3 regions of the Cytobacillus sp. Bva_UNVM-123 genome follow, and region 1 is predicted to be linked to each of the others. Evidence: riboswitches for the same ligand, from Rfam matches in the RefSeq annotation. Region 1 holds a riboswitch; each other region holds the start of a gene.
The links. Region 1 has a riboswitch for S-adenosylmethionine ahead of KDN24_RS21790 (methionine ABC transporter ATP-binding protein). Riboswitches for the same ligand answer to the same signal wherever they lie in the genome.

Region 1 (3,282 bases):
AATGCGTACCAATTTAAGAATACAGAACATGCAGCTAATCTATTTAGTCTAAAGGAGCCTGGTTATATATATACAAGGATTCACAATCCAACAGTAACCGTTTTTGAAGAGCGGATTGCACTGTTAGAAGGCGGGGTAGGTGCATTAGCCGTAGCCAGTGGGCAAGCAGCTATTACATTAGCGATTTTAAATCTTGCTCAAGCTGGGGATGAAATTGTGTCAGCATCCAATTTATATGGAGGAACATATAACTTATTTGCGGTAACTCTTCCGAAGTACGGAATTACGGTGAAGTTTGTGAATCCAGACGACCCAGAAAACTTCCGCAAAGCAATTACAGAAAAAACAAAAGCTGTCTATGCTGAAACAATTGGCAATCCAAGCCTTAAAGTACTTGATATTGAAAAGGTTGCCGGAATCGCGCATGAAAATGGGATTCCATTAATAATTGATAATACATTTGCAACTCCTTACTTATGCAGACCAATTGAATATGGTGCAGACATTGTCATTCACTCAGCGACAAAATGGCTTGTTGGTAACGGAACGACTTTAGGTGGTGTAATTGTTGATGGTGGTAAATTCGATTGGAATTCACCGAAGTTCCCAGGATTTGTAGAGCCAGATCCAAGCTACCATAATCTTGTTTATAGTGAAGCTCTCGGTCCTGTCGCCTATATAATTAAGGCTAGAGTTCAATTGCTAAGAGATTTAGGTCCAGCCCTTAGCCCACAAAACGCATTCCAATTTAGTCTCGGACTCGAAACTCTACATGTACGTATTAAGGAGCATGTGGCAAACACGAAGAAAATTGTTGAATATTTAGAGGCGCATCCAGCAGTTGAATGGGTTTTATATCCGGGTCATGATCAATCACCTGATAAGCCGTTAGTAGATAAATATTTGCCTAAAGGGGCAGGATCCATTGTCGTCTTTGGGATTACAGGAGGAAGAGAAGCAGGTGCAAGCTTTATCAATCACCTAGAGCTATGGGCACATGTCGCCAATGTTGGCGATGCAAAGAGCTTAGTCATCCACCCAGCAAGCACAACCCATCAACAATTAGATGCTGAAGGATTAAAAGCAGCTGGAGTTTCAGAAGATTTAATTCGTCTGTCAATTGGAATCGAGCATGTTGAAGATTTAATTGATGATTTAGAACAGGCAATTGAGGCGGCAACAGGGAGAACGTCATTGAAAGTTAATCAATAAAAGCAAATGTAAGCTTTACTCATACGAAATTTTACCATTGACACCTTTTTCATGTCCATGATACGATTGTAAGCATAAATGTTTTATGTATAACAATGTAAAGTGTTAATTGAATATAGTCATGTATGCTCTTATCAAGAGAGGTCGAGGGAAGTGCCCTATGAAGCCCGGCAACCGTCATTAAGTTGAAATGGTGCCAATTCACGCAAAGCATAATAGCTTTGGGAGATGAGAGAAAGGACAATGTATTTGTATGCCTTTCTGCTCATGTCGGAAAGGCTTTTTATATTCCTCTCATAAGAGGGAAAAATAACTGAAATCGTATCGAATCGGATGTTGAAGAAGGTGTATAAATAATGATTTCAATAAAAGATGCCGAAAAAGTGTATTCTTCTAAACAAGGTCAAGTTAAGGCTGTACAAAATGTGAATCTTGAGATTAGTAAAGGGGAAATATTTGGCGTTATCGGGTATAGCGGTGCAGGGAAAAGTACATTAATTCGAATGTTAAATGGACTTGAAATACCAACGAACGGCTCCATTATCGTTGCTGATAAAGAAATCTCAAAAATTAAAGGGGATATGCTGAGAAAGGCTCGACAAGAGATAAGTATGATTTTTCAGCATTTTAACTTACTTTGGTCACGGACGGTAAGGCAAAATATTGCCTTTCCTTTAGAAATTGCAGGAATACCGAAAAAACAAAGAGCACAAAGGGTCGATGAACTTATTAGACTAGTAGGCCTTGAAGGGCGAGAAGATGCTTACCCTTCTCAGCTCAGTGGGGGACAAAAACAAAGAGTTGGGATTGCTAGGGCGCTTGCTAATAATCCGAAGGTATTATTATGTGATGAAGCAACATCAGCTTTAGACCCAGAAACGACGGATTCAATCCTTGAACTATTAGTTAATATTAATAAACAATTAGGTTTAACCATTGTCCTGATCACACATGAAATGCAAGTAATTCGAAAAATATGTCACCGAGTTGCAGTAATGGAGGAAGGAACAATTGTGGAGCTTGGTCCCGTAATCGATGTTTTTAAAAATCCTCAGCAAGATATTACGAAACGATTTGTTCATCAAATAATTGAGCCTCAAGAAACAAAGGATACGATTGATCAAATTCTTAAATTATATCCACATGGGCAAGTCGTACAATTAAGCTTTATTGGAAATTCAGTTGAGCAGCCGTTAATTACACAGCTCATAAGAGATTTTAAGATTACAGTTAATATTCTTCATGGGAAAATAGCACAAACACAAAACGGATCATATGGTTCATTATTCATCCATTTGGACGGAGAAGAAGCAGAGATAAATAGAGCGATTGACTTTATTCATTCTAAGCATGTCGGAGTGGAGGTGATTCCGAATGCTTAATGAATGGTTTCCAAATGTGAAATGGGAGAAAATGTGGGAAGCAACGGTCGAAACACTATATATGACGAGTATTTCAGTCATTGCGACATTTATACTTGGAATTATCTTAGGGTTATTATTATTTTTAACATCAAAAGGAAATATTTTAGAAAACGGAGTAATTAATAAGATTATTAGTGCAATTGTAAATATTTTTAGGTCGATTCCTTTCCTTATTTTAATTGTTCTCTTAATTCCGTTCACTAAACTTCTAGTGGGAACGATGATTGGGGAAAATGCTGCCCTTCCTGCATTAATTGTCGGAGCTGCACCCTTTTATGCACGAATGGTAGAGATTGCGTTAAGGGAAATTGATAAAGGTGTTTTAGAAGCAGCGAAATCGATGGGCGCGAAGACAACAACAATAATATGGAAAGTTCTCTTGCCGGAATCGATGCCAGCCCTCGTATCTGGAATTACCGTAACTGCTATTGCACTAGTTGGTTATACGGCGATGGCAGGTGTTATCGGGGCTGGGGGACTTGGAAGTTTAGCCTTTCTTGAAGGCTTCCAACGAACTAGAACTGATGTCACGTTAGTTTGTACCATTGTCATTTTAATCATAGTATTTATTATCCAATTTATTGGTGATTTTATAACAGCAAAATTAGATAAACGATAAGGAGAGGTCAAAATGAAGAAAAAATGG
Region 2 (3,282 bases), 1.9 Mb from region 1:
TCTTCTAAATCATCATCCGATAATATGGATGCACTTATTAATTTTCGCCCGTACAAATCCTTTACTGTTTTATGTTCATGAATAATCTTGTACATTAATGGATTAGTAGTCATCGGTTCATCCATTTCATTATGACCAAATCTACGGTAGCCAATTAGATCGATAAGAAAATCCTTTTTATACTTCGATCTATATTCACATGCTAATCTTGCTGCAGCGATACATGCTTCAGGATCATCCGCATTCACATGCAAAATCGGAATTTCATACCCTTTTGCTAGATCGCTTGAATATCTTGTAGAACGAGAATCAAATGATTCCGTCGTGAAACCAATCGTATTATTCGCAATAATATGAATCGATCCACCTGTATTATACCCTTCTAATTGGCCAAGATTTAATGTTTCAGCTACTATTCCTTGCCCTGGAAATGCCGCATCCCCATGTATTAAGATTGAAAGGGCAGAATCAGGACTTCTTTCCGGATACCCTTTTTCATTTCGAGTATCTTGGGCAGCTCTCGTAAATCCTTCCACAACTGGACTAACAAATTCAAGATGACTAGGATTATTTGCAAGGGTTAAACGAGTTATCGTCGTATTTTTGTCTTTAATTTGTTTGTCAAGACCAAGATGATATTTCACGTCTCCTGTCCACCCATAATTAATTCCAATAGAGCCCTCAGATGGAACAAGCTCTTTATTAGGTGCATGCTGAAATTCAGAAAAAATCATCTCATATGGTTTACTAAGCACATGGGCAAGTACATTTAAACGGCCGCGATGAGCCATTCCAATATTTATCGTTTTTGCCCCATTTGCAACTGAATTTGAAATAATTTCATCAAGCATTGGAACCATCGAATCGAGACCTTCAATCGAAAATCGTTTTTGCCCAACAAATGTTCGATGAAGAAATTTTTCAAAGCCCTCTACTTCTGTTAGTCTTTGAAAGAGCATTTTCTTTTCTTCATTTTTTAAAGAAAGATGAAGATTACCTGATTCGATTTTCCTTCTAAGCCATTCTTTTTCTTGCTCGTCATAAACATGATGAAATTCAAAAGCAATGGTACCCATATAGACCTTTTTTAAATGTTCAATTGCCTCTAGACCATTTCTTAATGGAACATGGGCATTTTTACAAATAAATTCGGCCGGTACAGCCAATAGATCCTCCACTGTTAAGCGATAACTTGTTAAATCAAATAACTTCTGCTCTTGTTTAACATTTCCTAATGGATAAATATTAGCTGATAAATGACCATATGCACGAATATTATCAGCATAGCGAATGGCTGCTAAAATCTTTTCTAAATGATTAGAATTTGTCACAGGTTCACGAACCGCAGTACGGCTATTTTCCGTTTCCATCAAAGGAGAACCAGTTGCTTCGAAATACGCTCTAATTTCCGGATCGATTGAATCAGGATCAGCTAAAAAGTTTTCATATAATTCAATGACATAGCCAAGGTTCGGGCCATGAAAGCCTTGCGTATAAGACTTCTCGAAAATCTTCGGCTTTTTCATCGAAAAACCCCCATCATTATTAGTATTACTTATTCATTATCCTCTCCAAAATCATTACATTCATAAATCTTATTTTGGAATAATAAATTAGGTTAAAAAATTTTTTCACTGCCATTCTATCATGTTCAAGTAAGATGTTAAAGGTTTTAACTATGTTCATAGTGAAAATTAATTTATTTACCCTAATTTAGTTTACATAATATTTTTATGTTCAACTCAATACTTGTATTTCTTAAAATTATTTGAATAATGTTAAAAATCATTGACTTTTAAACATATATTAGTGTAAAGTTTAGAGAAAAATTGAAAAGCTTTCTTATCAAGAGAGGTCGAGGGTTAGGCCCTATGACGCCTCAGCAACCATCAATCGAAATTAGATTGAAAAGGTGCTAATTCCTACAAGTTTACTTAAAAACTTGAAAGATAAGAAGAATGACTAATTAATGGTGAAAGTCTTCTTCTTATAGAAGGCTTTTTTTGTTGGCAAAAATAATTAAAGGGGTGCAAATAATGCATAAAATAGACACGATTCTTACTCAAATTGGAAATCGAAGTGAAACTAAAACAGGATCTGTCAATCCACCAGTCTATTTTTCAACTGCCTATCGCCATGAAGGGATTGGCAGATCCACTGGTTTTGATTATATCCGAACAGGAAATCCTACAAGACTTTTACTTGAAAATGCCATAGCTGAACTTGAGGCTGGGGATCAAGGCTATGCCTGCAGTTCTGGAATGGCGGCTATCCTTACTGTTCTATCACTCTTCCAATCAGGGGATGAATTTTTAGTTTCGAAAGATTTATATGGAGGGACATATCGACTTTTCGAACAAGGCTTTAAAAAATGGGGGCTACATTGTAGATACATTCAATCCCTGTCAGCTGAAAGATTGGAAAAGGAAATTTCCCCTCAAACAAAGGCTATTTTCATTGAAACCCCTACTAATCCATTAATGGAACAAACAAATATTGCAGAAGTAGCGAAAATCGCGAAGCAATACAATCTTTTGCTAATCGTTGATAATACATTTTATACCCCACTGCTGCAACAGCCATTAAAGCTTGGAGCAGATATCGTCGTCCATAGTGCAACGAAATATTTAGGTGGCCATAATGATGTGTTAGCCGGTTTAATCGTTGCGAAAGGAAAAGAATTATGTGATTGTATAGCGCTCCATCATAATTCTTCTGGTGCTGTTTTAAGTCCATTCGATTCATGGCTCCTTATTAGGGGGATGAAAACCCTCTCGCTACGGATGGAACGTCATGAGAAAAATGCGAAGGAAATTGTAACATTTTTAACGAACCATGAGGCCGTTACAGATGTTTTATATCCTGGTCGCGGCGGAATGATTTCTTTTCGAATAAAACATGAAAGTTGGGTAAATAAATTTTTGCAGAGCCTTTCCCTTATCACTTTCGCCGAAAGCCTCGGCGGTGTAGAAAGCTTTATTACATACCCTGCTACACAAACACATGCTGATATTCCAGAGCATATTCGAATTGAAACAGGTGTTTGTAATCGATTATTACGTTTTTCGGTTGGGATTGAAAATAGCGAGGATATCATTCATGACTTACAATATGCTTTTGCAGCGGCATTGAAGGAGGTCCATCAATGAATTTCTTGGATAGACTAAAAAATGAAATATTAATTGCTGATGGTGCAATGGGTACCCTTCTCTATTCTTATGGAACAGGCAGCTGTTTTGAACAATTAAATCTTTCACATGCTGAACAAATTCAACAAATTCA
Region 3 (3,282 bases), 1.5 Mb from region 1:
GAGAAAATTGATGATTTTCTAGTGAACAGAGCCTTAACCTTACAATTAGAAAATGGAGAGACCGTAAAGTTAGAAGAAGAAGATATACTTGTACAGAAAAAGACCGCATTGCAAGGTTTCTCAGAAGCAGCAAATCAAGCTTTTACCGTATTTTTAGACACAACTTTAACAGATCATTTGGTACAGGAAGGACTTGTTAGAGATTTTATCCGGACAGTTCAAGATATTCGCAAGAAAAGAAATTTACCTGTAGACAAACGCATTTTCCTATATGTATCTGCCTCGAATGAATTCATTGAAATCATGAAACAATTCGATTCCTTAATAAGAAAAGGCATTTTATTAAATGATATTTTTTATGAAAAAACGAAAGACATGGAGACATTATTGATTGGGGAGTATGAGGTTTTTATCGATATGCTATGACATAGAAAAACTGGTTTGTATTAAACAGACCAGTTTTTCTATTTTATTAACTTTTATCATTAGCATTCTTCAATTTTTCTGCTTTCAGGTGCCCATGTTTCATTTTAATACTGATAATATTCACGAAGCTTATCAATTTCTGAAAAATAAGGGCATTGAAATTGTAAATCACCTTGAGGATAATGGGCATTATTTTACTATTAAAGATCCGTATGGAAATATATTGATGATTTGCCAAATATAAATATAAGAGCTCAAAAAAAAGCTAAGAGGATCGCATCGTAATGATACAGGAGCCAATTCGGAATAGGAAGAGAGGCTACCTTACAAGTTGCTATTGAAGGCCATACTATGATTAAGGCTTATCGAAACATGGAGTTAGGGTGTAAAGCACAAAAAGAAGGTATCGATTTTATCCTCTAAATTACTCCCAACTTTTAATAAGGGATCGTTCTTTATTCTTAATTTGAATGATTTAGCCTAATAAGAGTTGACAGTTCTTTAATTTTTCATTAAAGTTGCATTAGGTAAACTTTATTTACCTAGAGAAATAAATAATTGGAGGTGATAGCTTGTCTTCGTTTACTTTACCAAGTCTTGGCTATGCTTATGATGAACTAGAGCCTTATATTGATGCTCGTACATTGGAAATTCATCATAGTAAACATCACGCGACCTATGTAAACAATCTTAATGTCGCATTGGAAAACTATGAAGAGCTAAAGTCAAGGCCGCTTGAAGGATTATTAAAGAATCTTGAGCAATTGCCTGTCGAGGTAAAAACAGCAGTGCAAAATAACGGTGGAGGCCATTATTGTCATAGCCTCTTTTGGGAAGTCATGAGCCCAAAAGGCGGTGGAGAACCGACTGCTGATATTGCAAAAGCCATTGATCATTATTTCCAAACATTCGATCGATTTCAGGATGAATTATCAAAGGCTGCAATTGGAAGGTTTGGGAGTGGATATGGATGGCTTGTCCTTGATGGTGAAGACCTATCGGTCATCAGCACTCCGAACCAAGATACTCCTCTGAAAGATGACTTAATTCCCCTCCTTGTCATTGATGTGTGGGAGCATGCTTATTACTTAAAGTATCAAAATCGCCGTCCTGAATTTGTTACCAACTGGTGGAACCTAGTGAATTGGGACACAGTTAATGAGCAATATTTGAAAGCGTTAATGGAGAATGCTGTGCAATCTAAGTAAGTCTTATTTATTCGTAGCATAAGGTAATTGTGGTAATTATCGCGTATGGAATTTGTGGTAAGTTCCATACAAATTTTTTAGCTTTTGGTTAACTGTATAACCAAAAGCTCTTTTTGTTTTTTAGGATTGACTACGATCAAGATACAGGATAGAATAAACATTAAATTAAATATTTGTAATTTTCTTATCAAGAGAGGTTGAGGGACTGGCCCTTTGAAGCCTCAGCAACAGACTTATAACTTCGCCAAGGCGTTGTTTAGCAGTACTGTGCTAATTCCAGAAGCAAAATGCTTGAAGATAAGAAGGGATAATCGTAGCGGTGCTATAACCTCTTCTTATTTTTAAGAAGAGGTTTTTTTAATTAAATCAAAAGGAGAATGTATGATGACGAACGAATTAATCAATGCCATTAACGTGTTAAAAGAAAAACGCTGGGTTGACTTGACCCATACTTTTGGACCGGATTCCCCACACTTTTCAGCTTTCGAGTCAGCAGAATTTAAAACACTTTTTACCCATGAAGACGGATTTTTTGCACAAAGCTTTACATTCCCTGGACAGTACGGAACACATATTGACGCACCCATTCATTTCGTTCGAAATACCCGATATTTAGATGAAATTGAATTGAAAGAACTCGTTTTACCACTCGTAGTGATTGATAAGTCAAAAGAAGCGGAAATTGATCATAATTTCACCTTATCAGTGAATGATATTTTGGACTTTGAAAAAGAGCATGGTCAAATAGAGGCAGGTACTTTCGTTGCCTTGCGAACAGACTGGAGTAAACGCTGGCCAAACAAGGACGCTTTCAATAATAAAGATGCAGATGGAAATAATCATGCACCAGGTTGGTCTTTTTCCGCTCTGAGATTTTTATTCGAGGAAAGAAAAATTAAAGCCGTAGGGCATGAAACCTTTGATACAGATCCAAGTATTGATTATCAAAGAAATGGTTCGCTCATTGGAGAATACTACGTACTTGAACAAAATACATATCAAGTAGAGCTTCTAACAAACTTAGATCAAGTCCCCCCTAAAGGTGCCGTTATTCTCAATATTGTTCCGAAGCCTGAAAAAGCTTCAGGGTTTCCAGTAAGATCATTCGCCATTCTCCCTTAAGAAAATATTAAGAAGAGCACAAATCTCCTCATGATTTGTGCCCCTTCTTGCGAAATTATTTTTTCTTTACTTTTCAGGAACTAACTCTATTGTCGTTACACTGACTCCTAATTGTGTCAAAGCATGAGCTAATATTCCCATGCCAGCTCCTAATTCTAGCATTTTATGAAATTCTCTTCCGACTTGCTCTATTATTTCTTCTGCCTGAATAGTAAGCTCACGTTCCATCTCACTATCTATCCTAAGGTTCAACATTTCAAATTGATTTTTATAAAAATCTTTTACCCATGATTGGCTCATTATTTATTCCTCCTAGTCATCGTTTCATCTATGACAAAAGAAGAATAAAATTCAGAATCCCCATAAACGTCGCTCCTTTCCAATCATTAATCTTCTTTACTTCTCTTTCTCTCTTCGTATTGAAACTCCATTTCAAACTCTGGATGGTCTTTATCAAAATCTAGCATTTCACAACCGATCTTTTTATAAAATTGGATTGCATCCTTGCTTGAATTCCATTGAAGCC

Region 2: linked by a shared signal. The riboswitch ahead of KDN24_RS11740 (methionine biosynthesis PLP-dependent protein) and the one ahead of KDN24_RS21790 (methionine ABC transporter ATP-binding protein) in region 1 are both predicted to bind S-adenosylmethionine.
Region 3: linked by a shared signal. The riboswitch ahead of KDN24_RS02845 (cyclase family protein) and the one ahead of KDN24_RS21790 (methionine ABC transporter ATP-binding protein) in region 1 are both predicted to bind S-adenosylmethionine.

What each region holds. Positions count from the first base shown of each region.
Region 1 is NZ_CM177772.1:4,238,502-4,241,783, reverse strand. It holds gene KDN24_RS21795 (O-acetylhomoserine aminocarboxypropyltransferase/cysteine synthase family protein) at 1-1,212, shown strand, start outside; SAM riboswitch class I at 1,341-1,447, shown strand; gene KDN24_RS21790 (methionine ABC transporter ATP-binding protein) at 1,569-2,594, shown strand; gene KDN24_RS21785 (methionine ABC transporter permease) at 2,587-3,255, shown strand; gene KDN24_RS21780 (MetQ/NlpA family ABC transporter substrate-binding protein) at 3,268-3,282, shown strand, end outside.
Region 2 is NZ_CM177772.1:2,361,872-2,365,153, reverse strand. It holds gene sucA (2-oxoglutarate dehydrogenase E1 component) at 1-1,526, opposite strand, end outside; SAM riboswitch class I at 1,840-1,956, shown strand; gene KDN24_RS11740 (methionine biosynthesis PLP-dependent protein) at 2,037-3,149, shown strand; gene KDN24_RS11735 (bifunctional homocysteine S-methyltransferase/methylenetetrahydrofolate reductase) at 3,146-3,282, shown strand, end outside.
Region 3 is NZ_CM177772.1:555,846-559,127, reverse strand. It holds gene ileS (isoleucine--tRNA ligase) at 1-426, shown strand, start outside; gene KDN24_RS02855 (VOC family protein) at 401-670, shown strand; gene KDN24_RS02850 (superoxide dismutase) at 999-1,634, shown strand; SAM riboswitch class I at 1,816-1,938, shown strand; gene KDN24_RS02845 (cyclase family protein) at 2,019-2,756, shown strand; gene KDN24_RS02840 (class I SAM-dependent methyltransferase) at 2,823-3,056, opposite strand; gene KDN24_RS02835 (GNAT family N-acetyltransferase) at 3,143-3,282, opposite strand, start outside.